DNA from 3 places in the Rothia sp. HMSC066G02 genome. Region 3 is predicted to be linked to each of the others. Evidence: predicted binding sites of a transcription regulator. Region 3 holds the regulator's gene; each other region holds the start of a gene.
What was found. The regulator LexA, encoded in region 3, represses DNA repair genes until DNA is damaged. The targets are predictions, from matches to a motif close to TCGAACANNTGTTCGA.

Region 1: uvrA (excinuclease ABC subunit UvrA) is a predicted target of LexA. The motif match lies at 2,464-2,479, and genes of this name have one in related genera.
Region 2: ruvA (Holliday junction branch migration protein RuvA) is a predicted target of LexA. The motif match lies at 1,873-1,888, and genes of this name have one in related genera.

What each region holds. Positions count from the first base shown of each region.
Region 1 is NZ_KV811595.1:14,297-18,581, reverse strand. Features, by position in the region: gene uvrA (excinuclease ABC subunit UvrA) at 1-2,440, opposite strand, end outside; gene HMPREF2894_RS05925 (MBL fold metallo-hydrolase) at 2,582-3,355, opposite strand.
Region 2 is NZ_KV811595.1:48,567-52,851, reverse strand. Features, by position in the region: gene ruvB (Holliday junction branch migration DNA helicase RuvB) at 1-907, opposite strand, end outside; gene ruvA (Holliday junction branch migration protein RuvA) at 1,113-1,733, opposite strand; gene ruvC (crossover junction endodeoxyribonuclease RuvC) at 1,948-2,604, opposite strand; gene HMPREF2894_RS06030 (YebC/PmpR family DNA-binding transcriptional regulator) at 2,919-3,677, opposite strand; gene HMPREF2894_RS06025 (type 1 glutamine amidotransferase) at 3,810-4,285, opposite strand, start outside.
Region 3 is NZ_KV811597.1:20,544-24,828, reverse strand. Features, by position in the region: gene HMPREF2894_RS06875 (ATP-dependent DNA helicase) at 1-1,465, shown strand, start outside; gene lexA (transcriptional repressor LexA) at 1,616-2,290, opposite strand; gene HMPREF2894_RS08965 (LysM peptidoglycan-binding domain-containing protein) at 3,108-3,746, shown strand; gene HMPREF2894_RS06860 (type 1 glutamine amidotransferase family protein) at 3,866-4,285, shown strand, end outside.

The DNA of each region.
Region 1 (4,285 bases), on a different contig from region 3:
CGGGCATTTCGAGTACGTCGGCGATGGTCTTGCCCTTGTAGTGCACTTCGAGGGTTTCGCGGTTGTAGCGCTTGCCGTGGCAGGTTTCGCAGGGTACGTACACGTCCGGCAGGAAGTTCATTTCAATCTTCAGGGTGCCGTCGCCGGAGCAGTCCTCGCAGCGGCCACCCTTGACGTTGAAGGAGAATCGGCCGGGGGTGTAGCCGCGCATTTTCGCTTCGCTGGTCTCTGCGAACAGCTTGCGGATGTGGTCGAACACGCCGGTGTAGGTGGCGGGGTTCGAACGCGGGGTGCGGCCGATGGGCGACTGGTCCACGTGAATGACCTTGTCCAGGTGTTCCAGGCCGTCGATGCTCTTGTGGCGGCCGGGTACCTGCTTGGCGCCGTTGAGCTTGTTCGCCAGGGAGGTGTACAGAATGTCGTTGACGAGGGTGGATTTACCCGAGCCGGACACACCGGTCACCGCCGTGAATACGCCCAGCGGGAAGGACACAGTCACGTTCTTGAGGTTGTTTTCGCGGGCGCCGCGCACGGTCAGCTGGCGCTTCTTGTCCACGGGGCGGCGGGATGCGGGCACCTCAATGCTGCGGCGGCCAGCCATGTAGTCGCCGGTAATGGACTTGGTGTTCTTCAGCAGCTCCTCAAAGCTGCCGGAGTGCACGATTTCGCCGCCGTGCTCGCCGGCACCGGGTCCTACGTCCACGATCCAGTCGGCTTCGCGCATGGTGTCTTCGTCGTGCTCAACCACGATAAGCGTGTTGCCCATGTCGCGCAGCTTGGTCAGGGTTTCAATGAGGCGGCGGTTATCGCGCTGGTGCAGGCCGATGGAGGGCTCGTCGAGCACGTAGAGCACGCCGACCAGGCCCGAACCAATCTGGGTTGCGAGGCGGATGCGCTGCGCCTCACCGCCGGAGAGCGTACCGGCGGAGCGTGAGAGGGTCAGATAATCCAGGCCAACGTCCAGCAGGAACTGCAGGCGCGCGTCAATTTCTTTGAGGACCTGCTCGCCAATCTTGGCTTCGCGGGCGCTGAGCTGCAGTCCGCGCACGAAAGCGAGCGCGTCAGCCAGGGACAGGTCGGTGATGTCTGCGATGGACTGGCCTCCGACCTTCACGCCGAGGATGGTCGGGTTCAGGCGCGCGCCGCCGCAGGAGGGGCAGGCGACCTGGCGCATGTACTGTTCGTAGCGGTCGCGGGCAAAGTCCGATTCGGTTTCTTCGTGCTTGCGCTTGATGTACGCCTTCACGCCTTCGAATCCGGAGGTGTAGCGGCGTTCGCGGCCGAATCGGTTGCGGTAGGACACCTCAACCTTGTAGTCCTTGCCGTCCAGGATCGCGGCGCGGGTCTTGGCGGGCAGGTCCTTGAAGGGGGTGTCCAGGTCGAAGCCGAGTTCCTCCCCCAGGCCTGCGAGCAGGCGCAGCCAGTATTCGGTGGTTGCTTTGCCCTGTGACCAGGGGGCGATAGCGCCCTCGCCGAGGGTCAGGTCGGGGTTGGGCACGAGCAGTTCGGTGTCTACTTCCAGGCGCGAGCCGATGCCGTCACAGGCGCTACACGCGCCGAACGGCGAGTTGAAGGAGAAGGCGCGCGGCTCGATGGTGTCGATCTGCAGCGGGTGGTTGTTGGGGCAGGCGAGGTGTTCGCTGAAAGAGCGGGTGCGTTCGGGGTCGTCCTGCTCGCGGTCCACGAAATCGATGAGCACGCGGCCGTCGGCGAGCTTGAGCGCGGTTTCGATGGAGTCGGTCAGGCGCTGGTGAATACCGTCCTTAATGACGATGCGGTCGACGACCACCTCGATGGTGTGCTTGTACTGCTTAGTGAGCTTGGGCGGATCGGAGAGCTGCACGGTTTCACCGTCCACGCGGGCGCGCGAATAGCCCTGGGTCAGCAGGTCCTTGAAGAGGTCAACGAACTCGCCCTTACGTGCGCTGACGACGGGCGCGAGGATCTGCAGGCGGGTGCGTTCGGGGTACTCCTGCAGAATGTCCACGATCTGCTGCGGGGTCTGCTGGGTGATTTCTTCGCCGCATTCGGGGCAGTGCGGGTGGCCGATGCGCGCCCAGAGCAGACGCATGTAGTCGTAGATTTCGGTGATAGTACCGACGGTCGAGCGCGGGTTTTTGGAGGTGGACTTCTGGTCGATGGACACCGCCGGCGAGAGGCCTTCGATGAAGTCTACGTCGGGCTTGTCGACCTGGCCCAGGAACATACGCGCATAGGAGGACAGCGACTCAACGTAGCGGCGCTGACCTTCCGCAAAGATGGTATCGAAGGCGAGGGAGGACTTACCGGAACCGGAGAGGCCGGTGAAGACGACCATCGCATCGCGCGGGATGGTCAGGTCTACGTTCTTGAGGTTGTTTTCGCGGGCACCCTGAACCCGGATGCTGGTCAGGTCGTTCGCTTTGAGTGCGGTGCTTCCGTGTGCCGGGCGGGGTGTCATCGAAAATCCTTTCGTCTTAATCTTCGAACTTAAATTCTACACCCTCATACCTTTCACCGGTGGGATTATGCGGCCGGTGAAGGCATGAGGGTGCAGTACTTATATGAGGCGGACTAGGAGGCGCAATTCGTCAGGCGCGGTTTACCAGCCACGGGTTCCCCACTCTTCCAGGTGGGGGCGCTCGTCGCCGAGGGTGGTGGAGCGGCCATGGCCGGGCAGTACGATGGCGTCGTCTTCAAAGCCGCCGAAGAGCTTTTCGAGCACGTTGGAGAAGAGCTCGCCGAACTGCTGCGGGGAGTCGGTCTTGCCCACGCCGCCGGGGAAGAGAGCGTCGCCGGTGAACAGCAGGGTTGCGGGAGTGCCGTCTTCCCAGGTGGTTTCGAGGGTGTAGACGATGGATCCGGGGGTGTGGCCGGGCACGTGCAGGGCGCGGATGACGGTGTCAGAGAGGTAGAAGTCGAAGCTTTCGCCGCCGGTCAGCTCCTCTTCGACGGTGTAGTCTTCCAGTTCCTTAATCTCAGCAGCGTCAGCTGCACCCGCGGAGGTCACGGCACCGGTGAGGTGATCGAGCTCCTTAATAGCGCGGATGTGGTCCCAGTGGCCGTGGGTAACCAGAATGCCGGTCAGACCGATCGCACGGGGCCTGATGGAGTTGAAGTCCTCTTCCTTCTCCATGACGCGCACGCGGCGTTCTTCACCATCTGCCAGTTCGAGCTGCGGGCAGTCGTTCAGGAGCGCATCGAGAGTGAATGCGTAGAGTTCTTCTGCGTCGTCTGCAGGGTCGATGAGCACCTGCTCTCCGGTGGCGCGCATGGTGATGAGGTAGACGCTATTGTCCATCTCGGAGACGCTGAACGCACGGACGGTCAGTTCGGGGTTCTCAAAGATGAGGGTGGGTTCGGGGTAAGTAGTCATAGTTCCAGTGTAGGGGGTTGTGACCGCACAGCATGCGCCTATGCGGTTCGCTCCCCTATCAGCGCATTCGGCGTTGAACGCGCGGGATACATGTACGGGTTGCATGTGTGCGGGATGCACAGGGAACAGATTCTGGAGCATGCTCGGTACGGATTGGGTTCAGCGCGGATTAGGTTCCGGCTGGATCCCGTCTGGCTGAGGTTCCACTGAAATTCAAAAGTTAAACAGAGAAGCGACTGCGCATCGATACACAGTCGCTTCTCATGACACCCAGGGGTATCTATCACTCACTCAAACACAAGCAACCCGAGGACTTTGGAAATCTCATGATTACTTGATGACTCAATAGTAGCGAACTTTTTGGGGGCTGTTTTACCACCCAATTTGGTACGGAGAGCCGGATTTAGTGACCCGCGCCTCATTGTAATCATTCTGTAATAAAAACGGGTGTTTTTTAGGGTATCCATACGTACCAATTTCATTTTTTTCGAGTTTTAGCGTGACTTATTTCACTCAAAATAATTTTAGAATTTCCCTCTTTTGGCACTTCAGTGCACCTTTAACTTAAGCTCCACACTCGGCAATCCCAAAGGTTCAATACCCAGTTTTAGCCCGGTATTCTGCGGAAGTAGAGGGTTAAGGTGAAAGTATCTTCAAGTACTTGCAACTTCATAAGCGGGAAAAAATGTACTGCTCACCGTTCAAAATCTGCACAATTATTCGCGCGGGGGCAAAATCAATTGGTCTGTTTTACCCCTGTAGGTACCCCCTAAAGTAGAGGTTTTATTACAAAACAATAACATCAGCCCCATCTTCAGGTTCACCGAGTGCACCCATTAAAACCCCTTTCAAAAAGAAAAATACCTAGTCAATGCTGTATTTTCACAAAATGCAAGACAGCGTGTCACTAAAAAATCAACCTCTATAGAT
Region 2 (4,285 bases), on a different contig from region 3:
CAATCAGGCCCTCACGCACCAGGTACGGCTCGGCAACCGTCTCCACGGTCTCCGTCTCTTCACCCACCGCAATGGCGAGGGTGGACAGACCCACCGGGCCACCGCCGAACTTGTGAATCAGCGCCTCCAGCACGGCGCGGTCCAGACGGTCCAGGCCGCGCGAATCTACCTCGTACATGTCCAGCGCGGTTGCGGCATCGGTCGCATTGATGCGGTCCACACCGTTGACCAGTGCCCAGTCACGCACACGACGCAGCAGGCGGTTCGCAATACGCGGCGTGCCGCGGGAACGACCGGCAATCTCGGTGAAACCCTCGGAGGTAATCTGCATATCCATCAGACCCGCACTGCGGCGAAGCACCAGCTCAAGCTCCTCCACCGAGTAGAACTCCAAGTGACCGGTAAAGCCGAAACGGTCACGCAGAGGACCCGGCAGCAGACCCGCACGGGTCGTCGCACCCACCAGAGTGAACTGCGGCAGCTCCAGCGGAATGGAAGTCGCACCCGCACCCTTACCGACCACAATGTCCACACGGAAATCTTCCATCGCCATGTAGAGCATTTCCTCAGCAGGGCGGCTCATACGGTGAATCTCATCCAGGAACAACACCTCACCGGGAGTCAGCGAAGACAGAATCGCCGCCAAATCACCCGAATGCTGAATCGCCGGACCGGAGGTAATGCGCAGCGGCGCCTCCATCTCTGCCGCAATAATCATCGCGAGAGTGGTCTTACCCAGACCGGGAGGGCCAGACAGCAGCACATGGTCGGCGCTACGACCACGCATCTTCGAAGCCTCCAGCACCAGGGACAGCTGCTGACGCACACGGCGCTGACCCACAAAGTCATCCAGGGACTTAGGGCGCAGTGCCGCCTCAATCATCTTCTCTTCAGGCTCTTCTTCCATCGCCACCAGGCGCTGGGCGGGAGCTGAAGACGCCTGAGTGCCGGGCACCTGACCGGGAAAATACCCGCCGGAAACCAGGGACGCCGCGGCCTGGGGATCGTAGGGATTCTGGGTCATAAAATTCTTCTTTCGTGGAGTGAGTGAGGCGCGAGGTAACGGGCGCGCCAAAATCGGCCGGGGTCAGCCAAGGGCTCGGCGAGCGGCCCTAGTGGCGACCTACCGTGTTCTGCGTACCCAGGGATGCGAGCACACCGCGCAGAGCCACGCCCACCGGCTCGCTCTCGGCGGCGGGATTGTGCTTCACGTACGCGTCGATGGCGGCGGAGGCGTCCTTCTCGCTCCAGCCTAGGGAGGTCAACGCATCCAGCACCTGCGGCTTCCACACGATGCCCTGGCTCAGCGGTAGCTCGTCGGTCTGGCCGTCGCTCAGAATCAGCTTGCCGGCAAGCTCCAGCACGATGCGGCGGGCACCCTTCGGGCCGATGCCCGGAACCTTCGTGAAGGCCTTGTCGTCACCGGTGGCCACGGCTCGCTCCACCTCAGCGGCAGTGTGAACACTCAACACCGCCAGAGCAATACGCGGACCAATACCAGAAACCGAAAGCATCATATCGAACACTTCACGCTCGGCAGGCTCCGAAAAACCGTACAGAGTCATCGACTCTTCACGCACAATCATGGTGGTCAGCACGGTAGCTTCCTCGCCGGTGCGCAGCTTGGAGAGAGTACGCGCAGTAGCGTACACGAGCATGCCGAAACCGTTCACGTTAATCACCGCATGATCAAGGCCCACCTGAGCCACACGACCGGTCAGGGATGCAATCATTTCTCTCCACCTTTCAACACCGCGCCCCGAATCAGGCTCGCGGCAGTGTGAGGGCACCGGGCACTCCGGCACCCACAGAACGCACTCCCCCAGTTCAACGGGGAGACACTACAAGTATATTAGAATATTTCTTCTGAAATCAAGCATATATTCGAACTTCTTAGCGAATATACGAGAGTCAGCGCGAGGGGCACCGGAGCCCACGACGGCACCTCTAGCGGCGAGCGCGCGCCTCCGCCTCCATCCAGGCGCGCTGCGCGGGGGTCAGCGAACCCGCACGGCGAGCCTTCGCGGGCCGCGATCCCTGGTGCGTCTGCGTCTGGGCCGACATGTTAATACCCGAACCGATGCCGCCGCCGCGCCAGCCGTGACAGATGGCGATGGCCAGCGCATCGGCCGCGTCCGCGGGCTTCGGCATGGCGTTCAAGCCCAGAATGCGGGTCACCATACGGCCCACCGACGCCTTATCGGCGCGGCCGCTACCGGTCACCGCCGCCTTCACCTCCGAGGGGGTGTGGAAGAACACCGGCACGCCACGCATCGCCGCAGCAGAAATCACCGCGCCCGAAGCATGCGCCGTACCAATCACCGTGTTCACCTGCTCCTGCGCAAAGATACGCTCAATCGCCAGGGCATCCGGCTTATAGGTATCCAGCCAGTGGGAGGCGGCGTTGAAAATCCAGAGAATACGCTGGTCCAGGGACTCCGCCGGGATTGTGCCGGCAACACCCACGTTCACGAAGTGCGCCTTACGGTCGGCGGTCATATCGAGCATGGAGAAGCCGCAGCGGGTCAGACCCGGGTCAACACCCATGATGCGGGTCGCACCCGGCACACGTTCCACAGCGGCGGCGGTACGGTTCTCGCGCATGCTATCGCGTGCGGCAGGTTGAGCGGCGGCCATCATCTCCCCTTTCGACAAACTCCCTATAGAATCTCTAGATTCTAGCCCTTCAGAATCCTAGCACCCGGCACTGGGGTGTGCCACGAGCACGGTCGCTACAAGAGCAGTCACTACAAGCACGGTCACCGCGAGAACAGTCACCGCGTGCCCCGCGAAAAGTACCCAGCGCCTCCCCCAAATAGCCCCAAGACGCTAAGAAGCCACTCCCCCAACCAGCCACCCTACGGCGGCTCGGTTAAAGGAGCGGCTTCTTCAAGCATCAGATATCAGAATCCGAGTGATTACTCAGCTTCCAGCTCTGCCATAACCTCGTCAGAGACGTTAGCGTTCGAGTAGACGTTCTGAACGTCGTCGAGCTCTTCAATAGCGTCTGCCAGCTTCAGGAACTTCTTGGCGCCCTCGGCGTCCAGGTCGACCTGCATGGTCGGGCGGAAGACCGGGTCGTCGTTGTTGTACTCCAGGCCAGCCTCGTCCAGTGCCTTACGGATCTCGGGCAGGTCGGTCGCTGCGGAAACAACGGTGAAAATATCGCCCTCGTCCAGAACCTCTTCGGCACCTGCATCCAGAACAGCCATCAGAACGTCGTCCTCGGTCAGACCGTCGGTCTTGGTGACCTCAGCAACGCCCTTACGCTCGAACAGGAACGCAACCGAACCCTGGTCAGCCATGGTGCCGCCGTTACGGGTCACAGCCAGGCGAACCTCAGACGCTGCACGGTTACGGTTATCGGTCAGACACTCGATGTACAGGGCGGTACCCTGCGGGCCGCGTGCCTCGTACATAATCTCGGTGTAGTCGATGGTCTCACCGGTCAGGCCGGCGCCACGCTTGATAGCGCGGTCGATGTTGTCGTTGGGGACGGAGTTCTTCTTCGCCTTCGACACAGCAAGGTCAAGAGCGGGGTTACCGGCGATATCGGCGCCACCCATACGTGCCGCAACCTCAATAGCCTTAATGAACTTCGCGAAAGCCTTCGCGCGCTTAGCGTCGATAGCAGCCTTCTTGTGCTTAGTAGTCGCCCATTTAGAGTGACCCGACATTCGTATCTCCCTTAGTCAAAACCTCCGTGCGGGCACGGCGAAACGTCCCACGCACCGTACTGTACTCACATAACTATACCGTAGCGGAGGCGCACACCACCTCAGAAAGTGCACGCCACCGCCAGGAATAGGCTAGCGGGGGCGGGACGCAGCCGAAGCGCGCGCCTTCTCCACCAGCGAGTCGTCAATCGTGTTCGGCGTGAACTCGCCAAACTTACGCTTAGCCGCCTGCTCAATCAGGTAGTCCGAAATCTTCGGGTTCTTCGGCAGCAGCGAACCGTGCAGGTAGGTGCCAATCACGTTGTGCACGCGCGCACCCTCATACGCATCGGTCACGTTGTTACCCTCACCCTTGGTGACGGTAGCCAGCGGGGTGCAGCCGGGGCCCAGGTAGGTCAGGCCCGAGTGGTTCTCAAAACCAATCACGGTGCCGAACTCCTCAGACTCCTCAACAATGTTGCCAATCAGGCGGTCATCGCCGCCGACCGTATGCGCATCAAAAATGCCGATACCCTTCAGCACCTCACCCTCACGGGTGCGAAACTCCTTGCCGAACAGCTGGTACAGGCCACAAATGACGAGCATCGGTACGCCAGCCTCAGCCAGCG
Region 3 (4,285 bases):
CGTCTCTGACCGCGCATGGGCTCAGGTATCGGTGAGCGCCGCCGAGTGTCTGGGCCGCCGCTGCCCGCTGGTGGAAGAGTGCTTTAGCGAGATGGCGCGTAGCCGTGCCGCTGAAGCTGATATCGTCATCACGAACCACGCCCTGCTGGCGATTAACGCTTTCGAGGGCATGAAGGTTCTGCCCGAACATGAGACGGTCATTATTGATGAGGCTCATGAGCTGGTGGACCGCGTGACCGGTGCCGTGTCTGGTTCTTTGACGGTTGCGATGGTTCGCCGTGCGGCGCGTAGCGTAAAGAAGCATTCGAAGGCTGATTCCGGCGCACTGGAAATGGCTGCCGGCACCTTGGAGACCGCGTTCGAGGGTCTTGCCGAGGGCCTGCTGAAGGGCCTGGACGGTCGCCTTTTGACCGCTATTTCTGCGGTCAACGATGCCGCCCGCACCGCCCTGTCCGATACCAAACCGGACGGTCAGGACGTTGACGCCGGCCTGCAGATGGCGCGCTCGCGTGTCTCTGAGGTACACGACATGAGTAGCCGCATTCTGGAGGCTTCGGGCGAGCAGGACGTTCTGTGGATTTCTCGTCAGGGTGGTTGGGAGAACGGCCGCTACGTGGCTGCTTCCGATACCGACCCGGCGACCCTGAACATCGCCCCCTTGAGCGTCGGTTTGCAGCTACGTGACGGTCTGTTCGCTGACCGCACCGTGATTCTGACGAGTGCGACCCTGACGGTGGGTGACTCTTTTGACGTTGCCGCCGGTGCCCTGGGACTGCAGGGCGAGGGCGCGCCGCGCTGGACGAGCATCGACGTGGGTTCGCCTTTCGACTACCGCAAGCAGGGCATCATGTACGTTGCCGGGGATTTGAAGCCTCCGGGATTCGGTGTGCACGAGGGCCAGCTGGAGCGTCTGCGTGAGCTGTGCGAGGCGTCGGAGGGCGGCGCCCTGGGCCTGTTCTCCTCGAAGCGTGCCGCTGAGCGTGCCGCCGAGTACATGCGTGAGCATAGCGACCTGAACATTCTTCTGCAGGGTGAGTCTTCGCTCAAGGCTCTGGTGGAGGAGTTCAGCGAGGACGTTGACTCATGCCTGTTCGGAACGATGAGCCTATGGCAGGGCGTGGATGTTCCGGGTGACTCTTGCCGCCTGGTGGTGATGGACCGCATTCCGTTCCCCCGCCCGGACGACCCGATTGCGCAGGCTCGTACGGAGGCGGTGAACCGTCACCGCGGTAACGGCTTTATGGCGGTTTCTGCTCACCATGCGGCGATTCGTATGGCGCAGGGCGCGGGCCGCCTGATTCGTTCGGTGTCTGACCGCGGCGTGGTGGCTGTACTGGATTCTCGTGTAGCAACCAAGCGTTACGGCGGTTTCTTGATGAAGGCGATGCCGCCGATGTGGTCGACCCAGAATAAGGCAGCCGTAATTGGCGCGCTGGCTCGTCTTTCGGCGAGTATTGAGCGTTAGCTCGGGTGGATTCCATTCCTGGCTGCACCGCACCTTCCGCTTTGGAAATATAGAAATCACCCTGGTGACACGTGAACATTCACGTGTCACCAGGGTGATTTTTATATAGAGCTAAAAGCCTAGCGGTTATGTCTCTAGAGACTGCATCTTTTAGAGACTACGCAGCACGGAGACGACCTTACCCATGACGGTTGCGCGGTCGCCCATAATCGGCTCGTAGTTGGAGTTGCGCGGCATGAGCCAGGTGTGGCCGTCGACCTGACGGAACACCTTCACGGTTGCTTCATCGTCGAGCAGAGCAGCAACGATATCGCCGTTGTCCGCGGTGTGCTGCTCGCGGACAACCACCCAGTCGCCGTCGCAGATTGCGGCGTCAATCATGGAATCGCCCTTGACCTTGAGCATGAACAGCTTGCCGTTACCGACCAACTGGCGGGGCAGGGCGAGCACATCCTCCACGGACTGCTCGGCAGTGATGGGGCCGCCCGCTGCAATTCGTCCAACCAGGGGAACGGGTACGAGGTCCTCATCGCCAACTTCGAAGTTCGGCAGCTCGGGCAGGGACGAGGAGGAGCTACCGTGGATGCCGACGCCGTTCTCATCCAGCACCTCAATGGCGCGGGGGAGCTTGGGATCGCGGCGAATATAGCCCATAGTCTCGAGGCGACCAAGCTGGTGAGTGACCGAGGATAGGGACGCAAGACCCACCATGTCACCAATCTGGCGCATGGACGGCGGGTAACCCTTTTGTTCAATCTCGGTGCGGATCGCGTCAAGAATCTTCTGCTGGCGCGCGGTCAGCGCCGGACGGGGTGCTGTTGCCATTTCTTTTCCTTCGGTCTGTACTCCGACCTTGTATCCCGGTCGGGGCACGGATGGGTGCTTCACACGTTTTCTGATGGTGTCCTAAAAATTTTTTGGTTCTGCCGAAATGGGTCTTATCTCGTCAGGGGGTGGAGGAATTCTATCCGTGCCGAAGCGATACCGAAGCGATACACAGGCAACGAGTATGCGCCTCCGCCCTATAAAACTCAGCCAGCAGCACCTGCATTCGATACAGAACCAAGCTGTAACGGGTACAGAAACCTGCTGTGAGTAGGACTCATCAGGAGCGTGTGGAACGTCTCTTGACACCAGTGTAGAACACTGCACCGAAAAACTCAAACAAATATTCTAGATTTTTTCTTCGAAACTCGAAGAAATTTTTAGCACATCTCTGCTAGACTTTAGAACAAGAGTTCGTATATACTCTTGAATCTCTCCTGAAATTCGGGATTTGCGGGCGAATGTTCGAAAAATATTCGAAGATTCGACCCGGAGTCTTCCGGGAGACGAGAGCGAATGAGTGTTCGAATGTATTCGAATCCTCTGCCTCTCTCTTCGCATGATCTACCTCGGATGCTCTAGGAAGCATCTGGCGAAGAGAGAGCGCGGGGGATGGGGGGCTCAAAACTGGGGTACCCAAATCAACCCGGTGCATCCGAATGCTCTGACCTAACTACTAGGGACTAGCTACCCAATAGTTATCGCCTAACAATCACCACTCCATAGTTATCACTCAACTAGGACCTCCGAGCGGGTATCGCTCGGCATTGCTAGACCCGCGGGGCAACCCCGGGCGAGCTGAGAGAAAGGAACCACAATGACTACTGCAGCACCTATTGCTTCTCACGGCACTTCTGCACACCTTCCGGCAGGTTTGGTGGTACTTCACCCCGCCCGCACAGCGTCCGCCAGCACCGTGTCCGCCAGCACCGTGCAGGGGCGTTCTCGTGTGCCTGCGTCTTCGCAGTCTGTTCGCTCTTCTCGTGCGGCTCATGCACCCCGTCCCGCGCAGGAGGCTCAGCCCGCTCACGCTCCCGCCGTTTCTACCCCTGTTGTTTCTACTCAGGCATCTTCTGCGGCTCAGGCGCCTAGTGCGAAGAGTGTTCTTCTGGCTAAGGGCGGCGAGCTTCTGCGCTCGGTTCCCGGTTCTATTCGTCGTCTTGGCACTGTGCGCGGTTTTCTGAAGGGCCTGCCTCTGCTGACCTTGGCGGCACTGATTGTGCTCGGCGCTATTAGCTTCTTTGGCCCGGCGGCTTCTGCCTCCGTGGAGAACGCTTCGGTGACTCGAACCGTCATTGTGGTCAAGCACGGCGAGACCCTGTGGGATATTGCTCAGGCGGTGAATCCGCAAGGTGACACCCGTGATACTGTGGTTCGTATTATGGAGTTGAACTCGTTGACCAGCACCTCTGTTGATGCCGGTCAGCGTCTGGAAATCCCTCAGACTCAGCGCTAAGTACGGACCCGTGTGTGGTTGGCTTCTGCATGAGGTTGATGTCTTGACTCCGAATCCTTCATCTCTCAAGCTAGAGCGCTTGAGCCGAATTCTTGAGCCTATGAAATAGGAGCGCACCGATGCCTGTTCCCGTTGAACCCACACTCACCGAAATTGAATCTGCACAGGAAACTGAATCTGTACAGAATGCTCAGACTGCTCGTCCTGTGGTTGCTGTTTTGGGGGAACCCGGAACTCGTGGCGCCTTGGTGAAGCTTCTTCAGGATGCGGGGGCGGACGTGATCGTAACCGCTGTGCCCGATCAGCTGCGTGAGGCTGACGGCATGGTGGTTACCGGCGGTGCGAGCTCTCTTGAGGCGTACGAAGACCTGAAAGCTAAGGACGCTGAGCGTGTGATTGGCCGCCGCGTTGCCGGTGGTCGTCCGGTGCTGGTTGCCGGTGCGGCACTGAGCTGCCTCTTTGACTCTATTATGGTGGAGCATCCGCAGATGGGGCAGGTTCAGGTGCAGGGCATGGGGGAGTGGCCCGGCGAGGGCGTG